Regions from separate parts of the Tumebacillus amylolyticus genome, predicted to be linked through region 1. Evidence: predicted binding sites of a transcription regulator. Region 1 holds the regulator's gene; the other holds the start of a gene.
What was found. Region 1 encodes LexA, which represses DNA repair genes until DNA is damaged. Its sites were predicted from a motif close to CGAACATATGTTCG; they were not measured.

Region 1 (4,213 bases):
GACGGTCATCGCTTGGTGAATGGTCTGTCGGGCATTGACATCGGAAGGATAGTAGAGGTTGGTCAGCGTCGCGATCACCTGCACCCCGCGCTCACGAGCTGTGCGCAACACCGATTCAATCTGTGCTTCTCCCGCGTAAGACTGCAACCGCCACGGTTCATCCGGCGCGACTTGGAACCAAAGTGGGAAGATTCCGCTCAAACCGTCTGCCCCGGTCTTGACCAAAGCCCGCTCACTTCCGGGATAGACACCCTCTGCCGCTGTATAGGCGGCAAACGCAAAGCGCGGGATGCGTGGCCGTTGAACTGGGGACGCTTTCACAGGCGGCTCGGCCACAGCTTTGGGCTTTGGCACTTGCAAGATTCGGCCGGGGGTCAGCACCGTGTCCAAGGACAGCTGATTCAGCCGGGCGATGGTCGCCGTCGTCGTTCGATAACGATTTGCGATAGATGACAGTGTGTCACCCTCCCGTACGATCACGTAGTGCAACTGCGTCGTGGATATGACCCCCACCTCCTCTTGATCTCCGTTCCACGTACGTGAATTTACTTTTGAATGGGAGACAACTTCGCGCGGATCGGACCCCATGACGCCGGGTCCTCCAATCCAAGTCGCCAGTGCAGGATACCGCCAAGGTGAAACCTGCGCACGAGGTCGAGCTTCAGCGACAGACTGCGAGCGTCCTCATACCAGACATGATGCAGTTCCCCACGCCCGTCTGTATAGTCGAAATGCGGCACGCGGTACGAGGGATGAAACTGAGCGGTCGCGTTGTGTTGACGGCGCAGACGTTGCACCGCTTCAAAAGACAGGGCCCGCGCGCCCGGACGATTGTCCGTCCAGTCATAGCCGTACGCCGCGATGCCTAACAAGATCTTGCGAGACGGGACACCCGTGTCGATCGCCAACCGCACCGTACGCTCCACCCAGGGAATCGATGCGACCGGGCCGGGTGTGCCTTGGTTGGCTTTGTGCTCGTCGTAGGTCATAATCCCGAGATAGTCGACGCTCGTCGCCAAACCCGGATAGTCGAAGTCCATCGAAAACGGCTGGTGATGCGCATCGCCCAACACACAGACGACGAGAAGTTTCCCCTGCTCATGCAGACGTGCCGCCAACTCGCGAACGAAGGACGTGTAATTCGCCGTATCCCCCGGTTTCAAACGTTCAAAGTCGAGGTTCACACCATCAAAACCATACTCTTCGACCGTGTGCAGGATGTTTCGGATCAAAATCGCCCGGTTGGCCGTGATGGCACTGTGCAAGACCTGCGTGCGCGACGCTCCGGGCCGCTTTTCGGTGTTGTGAAGGGACGCCAAGACCTTCACACCCCGCCCGTGTGCATCTCCGATCAACGTTCGGATCGTCGCCGGTGTCACGCGAGACTTGATTTGTCCGGCAGCGCCGAGGTTCAGATCAAACCAATACGGCGCAATCGCCGACAAGAGCCCGGCATGCTGATGAAACGAGTTCTGGCTGCCCGGTAAACTCACGCCCATCGGCCCTGCATGAAAGCCCAGCACAAACTGCTGACCGGCTTTCGGTTCTCGAGGGTCCCACGCTCTCGTCATGACTTTCACGACGTCGCCCTGCGCGAACCCTTGCATTCCGGGGTTGAGCCGGCGCAACTCCTCCGCCGTACATCCATAGCGCGCTGCAAGATCATCCAATGTCTCTCCTGCCTTGACGACGACAAAGGTGACCCGTGTTCCCTCCATCATCCGTACCCCCGTTCTTGGTGTTCTGTCGACACTATCCTATGCAGGCGATGGTCGATGTGAAAGCCGTCCAAGAACAAGAACATATGTTCTGTTTCTATCATAATGACGTCTATCTGTTCTTGTCAAGAAAAAACAAGAACTCATGTTTGTATCTAGTACCAGTGTGTGGTATAATTTCTGCTATAAACTAACATCGAACATATTTTCCCATTGATATACATCACGACTGGATATGAGGAGTTGTTCTGCCAATGCTGAAGCTGTCTAAGCGTCAACAGGAAATCATGGATTTCATCAAGAACGAAGTGCGGGCCAAGGGATATCCGCCGTCTGTCCGGGAGATCGGCGAAGCGGTCGGCTTGGCTTCGAGTTCTACTGTACACGGACATCTGGCTCGTCTGGAGCAGAAAGGCCTGATCCGCCGCGACCCCACCAAACCGCGCGCGATTGAAGTGCTCGATCTGGAAGCAGACACAGAGAGCGGCCGTTTCGAATACTCGACCGTCATGGCTCCGATCATCGGGAAAGTCACAGCGGGTCAGCCGATCACTGCGATTGAGAACGTTGAGGACTACTTCCCGCTGCCGACTTCGTTCGTCGGCGATTCGTCCGTGTTCCTGCTGAATGTCTCGGGAGATTCGATGATCGACGCCGGGATCTTCGACGGCGACCTCGTGATCGTCCGTCAACAGGCGACGGCAAACAACGGTGAAATCGTCGTCGCAATGACCGAAGACGATGAAGCGACCGTCAAACGCTTCTATAAGGAAGCCGATCACATCCGCCTCCAACCGGAGAACCCCTCGCTTCAACCGATGCGCTACAACAACGTCACCATCTTGGGCAAAGTCGTCGGCATCTTCCGCCACATCGACTAAGCACATCCTACGCCCGACTACCCTCTATACGTGAAAAAACGACCCTGTCGCCTTTGCCGACAGGGCCGTTCTTTTCCCGAGGTGCGTTCCTCTCCTCTACACCTCGTACAATCCCCTTTTCTGATGCTATTCTTTACGCCCGAAGTTCTCCTGCGATGTACGTCGCTCGAGCTTGCCGTGCCTCATCCAGCCACACAAAGTCCGCGTCGTATCCAACTGCGAGTGCCCCTTTGCGCCCTTGCAAACCAAGGACCGCCGCAGGCGTGGTGGAAGCCATCGCCACAGCTTTCTCCAGCGGAGCGTGCCCGAGTTCAACCATGTTGCGCACCGCACGATCGAGTGTCAACGTGCTGCCCGCCAATGTTCCGTCCACCAAGCGGGCTTCACCTCCGACCATGTACACATTCTGTCCGCCAAGGTCATATTCACCGTCCGCCATCCCGACGGCACGCATGCCGTCACTGACCAGCACGAGACGTTCTTGTCCTTTGACTTTGTAGAGAATGTTCATCACCGCCGGATGCACGTGTACCCCGTCCGCAATCAACTCTGTCGTCAAGTCATCATGGTACAGAGCGGCCCCGACCACGCCGGGCTCGCGATGATGCAAGCCGCGCATCGCATTGCAGCAGTGCGTCACATGTTGGAGTCCGTGTGCCATCGCACTTGTTACTTCATCGAACGTCGCATCGGAGTGTCCTACGGAGACCCGCACGCCTTGTTCGCTCAGGTACGCAATCACCTCAGCCGCCTCCGGATGTTCAGGCGCAAGAGTCACCAGTTTCAGCAACCCCTGCCCCGCTTCCACCAGCCGCTGTGCATCGCGCAACAACGGGCGAATGACATGCGATTCGTTTTGCGCGCCTTTGTAACGCAGGTTGATCCACGGCCCTTCCAAGTGAACCCCGAGCAAGGATGCCCCAACCGGTTCACGACGAGCAAATTCTGCACACGTGCGGAGCACGCTGAGGAGATGCTCCAAGTCCCCGGTCAAAGTCGTCGCGAGAAACCCGGTGACGCCATACGTCGCCAAGCCTCGCGAGATCGTCTCCAAAGCCTCCAAACTTCCATCCATCACGTCCGACCCATGCACCCCATGCACATGCAAGTCCAGATACCCCGGCACGAGAATCCCCGTCTCATACACGGCATCCGGCACGTCTCCGTCACGCAGCGGCCCGACATACGTGAATCGTCCGTCTTCGCAGACCAGCACTTGATCGTCGTGGAACTTCCCTTCGATCAGCGCTCGGCCTTGCAAGATGTGTTTCTTCATTAATAGTCCTCCTCAGAAAAAACGGCTGCATGCAGGTTCCGCCGCCAAACCGCGAGATCGGACGGAGTTGGATGCAAGCGATTGGTCAACGAGACAACCACCAGACCCGACACCGGATCTACCCAGACAGCCGTACCCGTAAACCCTGTATGACCGAAAACATGCGGCAAAAATGTCTCACCTGCCCAGACACCCATCTCCCAGCCAAGTCCTCTCGACAGCCCCAAACCTGCCGTGTGATTTGTCGTTGCCAACTGCACAAGCTCCGGCGTGAGGAACCCTCGCCCGCCTGCCGCCCACATTTGCGCGTAACGGGCCACGTCCGCCACCGTTGAGAA
Region 2 (4,213 bases), 150 kb from region 1:
TAATCCATAGAGGGTGACGCCTCCTAGCCAGTCTATTATGATCTGAGCAAGCGACGCACGTCCTCGGTATGCGAAAGTTACAGTAGGGTGAGACCGAATCAAGCTGTTTATACGCAGTTATAATTGTATATGTTGTGTCAATCATTGTCAAGATTGGCGTGCTGACGGAAACGGCGAATCGCCTCAGCGGTCACAGAGCCGGAAAAGCCCCGTCGCGCCAAGTGTTGCGCGAGTTTTTGCCTTTCCTGATAGGAGAATTCAATCGTTTTGCGACCGACTTTCTTTTGCAAAAGTTGCACGGCTGCTTCGATTTCGACGTCGCCTTCAAATTCCGTCGAAATCGCTTCGTCGATGTCGTCACGCGTGACGCCCTTCTGCTGCAATTCCCAGCGCAGCATCGCCTTGCCCCGCGGGCGAAAACGTGTGCGGTTCTCCACCCACTGCCGGGCATACTCTCCGTCATCCAGGTAGCCGTAGCCTGCCAGCCACTCGATGGTGCGCTCGGCGACAGTTTCGTCATACTCCTTGCCCAGCAGGTAGTCGCGCATCTGCTTGCGCGTGCGCGGCTTCATGCCGAGGTACTTCACCGCCAGATCACGGGCGCGGAAGCCCTCTTCGTCACGCCAGACTTCACGAAGGAAGTCTGCGGTGACGTCGAGGCCCTTTTTCAGACCGTGTTGGTAGGCAACTTCCCGTCGGATGCCCATCAGGAATTTCTCGTCCAAGAACAGGCTCAGACGATCCGGATTGCCCTTCTGCGTGGTGAGAGAGGTGAGTTGACCGTCGCGAAAGTTTGGAATGCGGCGTTCCGAGCTGGAATCCGAACTGTGTTCAGATTCGTCGTCCTCGTCGTGACGCTCCTCCTCGACAAAATCGTCAGAGCTCCTGGATGTACCCCAGGAGCCCTTCGGTGAGCGGTTTTTGCCGCGTGCGTTGCGTTGGTTGTTAAAACGGTTCATGCGTCGTCTGCGTGATCAGCGCTCTGTTGGACTAGAACTCCAACAGTTCGCCGTCCGCCTCTTGGTCGGCCAGTTCTTCCGCCGTTGCTTTGAACGTTTCAGCGGATGCTTTGCCGACATTGTGGAATTCGCGGATCTTGGATTCGATCTTGAAGGCGATCTGCGGGTGGTCCTTGAGGAACTGCTTGGCGTTCTCACGGCCTTGGCCGAGGCGCTCGTCTTCGAAGGAGTACCAAGCACCGGACTTGTTCACGATGTCCAGCTCGGTGCCCATGTCAACGAGGGTACCTTCACGGGAGATCCCTTCGCCGAACACGATGTCAACTTCCGCTTGACGGAACGGCGGAGCGACTTTGTTCTTGACGACTTTGATACGAGTACGGTTCCCGACGGTGTCGTTGCCTTGCTTGATCGCTTCGGCACGACGAACGTCAAGACGCACGGTGGAGTAGAACTTCAGCGCACGACCACCGGTCGTGGTCTCCGGGTTCCCGAACATGACGCCGACTTTTTCACGAATCTGGTTGATGAAGATCGCGATGGTCTTGGACTTGTTGATCGCGCCGGCGAGCTTACGCAGCGCCTGCGACATGAGACGAGCTTGCAGACCCACGTGGGTGTCCCCCATCTCGCCTTCGATCTCTGCCTTCGGAACCAGTGCTGCAACGGAGTCGACGACGATCATGTCGACAGCGCCCGAGCGAACGAGTGCTTCTGCGATTTCCAGCGCTTGCTCCCCGGTGTCCGGTTGTGCAATCAGAAGGTCGTCGATGTTGACGCCAAGTTTCGCTGCATACGTCGGGTCGAGCGCGTGCTCTGCATCGATGAACGCTGCCTGACCGCCCGCGCGTTGCACTTCTGCAATCGCATGGAGGGTGACAGTGGTCTTACCGGAAGATTCCGGGCCGTACACTTCGATGATTCGCCCACGCGGGTACCCGCCGACGCCAAGCGCAATATCCAACGCCAAGGAACCGGACGAAGTTACCTCGATGTTCATCGAAGTCGCCGCCTCGCCAAGTTTCATGACGGAACCTTTCCCAAATTGCTTTTCGATCTGGCGTAGAGCCATGTCCAGCGCCGCTTTACGATCGTTTGCCAATGGTTACACTCCCCTTTATCAAAAACTCCGAAAGCACTAGCCATTCCCAGTCTAGTATTTCGAGTTCGTATCTCCAATCCCTGCACCCATTATATAATGATTCAAAATAAAAAGCAAACGTTTGTTCGCAAAAAAAGTCCCGGTGTATTCACCGGGACTTTTTTATCGTTGAAGCAGGTATTGGTTGAGCACACCGTCCTCGCGTTTCCACACGACGCTCGGTGCCTTGGTCTTGAAATCGTAGTGATAGAGCGCGCGAGGACGAGTCTGGTAGCCGTGCTTGTCGGTGTGGAAGGGCTCATCGAGCCTTGCCGCCGTGAAGTAAAACCCGCGACCGTCCGGCGCGTATTGCGGTTGTTTGAGTTCCGTGAGACCTCCACCCTGTTCCGTCAAGACGGACTGTGTGTTGCCCGTCGTCAAGTCGACATGTTGGATGAAGTAGCGCATGCGCTCTTCGTGCGGCCACTGCACGGCGGCATAAAGCGCATGTTGACCGTCCGATGACAGTGAGACATCGAGTACTTGCTTGTCCGATTCGCTGACGGTCTGCCCTTGGGTTGCGTCGCCTGCTTTGTAGAGTGTTAGTTTGTAAGGCGGCGAATCAACCGGCATCTCCATCTGGTGCGCTTCGTCGACTTTGACCTGTTCTTCCCGCAACGAGTAGCTCCACGCCAGCAAGTCGCCCGTTTTCGGGTTGACGTCAAAGCTCTGGACGCTTACATCACGCTCGTCGGGGCTCCAAACCTCCACCTTTGCTTCATTGAGGTCGTAGGCGGCAATTTGGGCGTTCTGTCGATCACGCTGAACGACACGCAGGTAGAGTTTGCCGTGCTTTTTGTCAAGGCGCAAGTTGTCGATTCGGGCGAATTGTTTGATGACTTGGCGGCGCGACTTGTTGCCGAGGTCCACTTCCGCCACGAGCAGTTGCTGGTCGGCGTCGCGATCTGCTTCGTACAGCCGTTTGCCGTCCGCTGTCAGCACCGCCACTTGTCCACCACCCTGCACAACCCGGTCCAACTCGCTGTCAGATTGGGCCTCAGGTTGAAATTGGTAGTGATGCACAGCTTCGTTTCCATCGGTGAAGGCGATCAACATCGTGAGTTCGGGGTCCCCAAAACCGCTACAAAGGAGCGCCCCAAGCAACATCCCCGCCACTTGCAGCCCAGTACGTTTGCGCATCGTTGTGTCTCCTTGCCATGTCTTTTCCTGTAAGGTAACACAACGATGGACATTACATACCCATGCGTGGCACGACGTACGTTTTCAGCCCGTCGGGACTGATCTCCAAGCAGTTCAATTGATTCCCGAACACACAGCCGCCGTCGACGCCGATGATCTTCTCGCCAAACCAGACGTCGCCGCAAGATTCGTTTCCATGCAGGCGGGTCGTCGGTGTGTGCCCGAACACCACGACGCCCGATGCTTGATGCGGCGTGAAGTGGAATTCGTCACGAATCCAGCGAAACGAACTCTTGTCCGTTTGCTTCCAATCCGCTTGCTTCGGGTCGATGCCTGCGTGGACGAAGATGTAGCCTTCCTCCTCATGGAAGTCCAGCAACTTGTCCATAAATTCCACTTGCTCGGCGTACTTCTCCTGGATCAATTGACGGGCTTCCCGTTCATAGCCGGAGACTCCATACGGCTTGCAATAGCTGTCGATCGTCTCGCGCCCGCCGACGACCTCACGCAGATAAAACGCGCTGCGCTCCCCTGCCGCCAGCCACTCCAAGAACAACTCCTCATGATTGCCTCCCAGCGCCACCGCGCCGTACTCGCGCACGAAGCCCATCACGCGCTCCACGACACCGCGAGAATCCGGCCCCCGGTCCACATAATCGCCCAGCAAGATCAGCTTCTCACGGTCCGGGTTGTAGTTGGAAAGCCGCAACAACTCCACAAATTCTTCGTCGCATCCATGTATATCACTGATCACTTTGAAGGTGCTCGTTGTCATGACTACAACTCCTTACAATTTTCAACAAATTCCGTTCAACAAAAGAGCTGTTGACGTATAAACTAGTGTCAACAGCCCTCGGGTATTGTCAAAATGTGTTACTTGCGAATGGCGCGTTCGCGCGGGCGTGCCGGTTCGAGGTTGACGCGCGCCCCGTTCATACGGGATTTGCGAAGCGCTTCGTACACGAACGGTGCC

Region 2: a site for LexA is predicted at 2,176-2,189, ahead of recA (recombinase RecA). Genes of this name have one in related genera too.

What each region holds. Positions count from the first base shown of each region.
Region 1 covers NZ_JAEQNB010000006.1:190,075-194,287, reverse strand. The annotation lists gene JJB07_RS18645 (glycosyl hydrolase family 18 protein) at 1-513, opposite strand, end outside; gene JJB07_RS18640 (LysM peptidoglycan-binding domain-containing protein) at 546-1,721, opposite strand; gene lexA (transcriptional repressor LexA) at 1,973-2,599, shown strand; gene nagA (N-acetylglucosamine-6-phosphate deacetylase) at 2,733-3,875, opposite strand; gene JJB07_RS18625 (serine hydrolase domain-containing protein) at 3,875-4,213, opposite strand, start outside.
Region 2 covers NZ_JAEQNB010000006.1:37,335-41,547, reverse strand. The annotation lists gene rny (ribonuclease Y) at 1-8, opposite strand, end outside; gene JJB07_RS17870 (regulatory protein RecX) at 138-959, opposite strand; gene recA (recombinase RecA) at 991-2,061, opposite strand; gene JJB07_RS17860 (hypothetical protein) at 2,224-3,240, opposite strand; gene JJB07_RS17855 (metallophosphoesterase family protein) at 3,293-4,015, opposite strand; gene JJB07_RS17850 (DEAD/DEAH box helicase) at 4,114-4,213, opposite strand, start outside.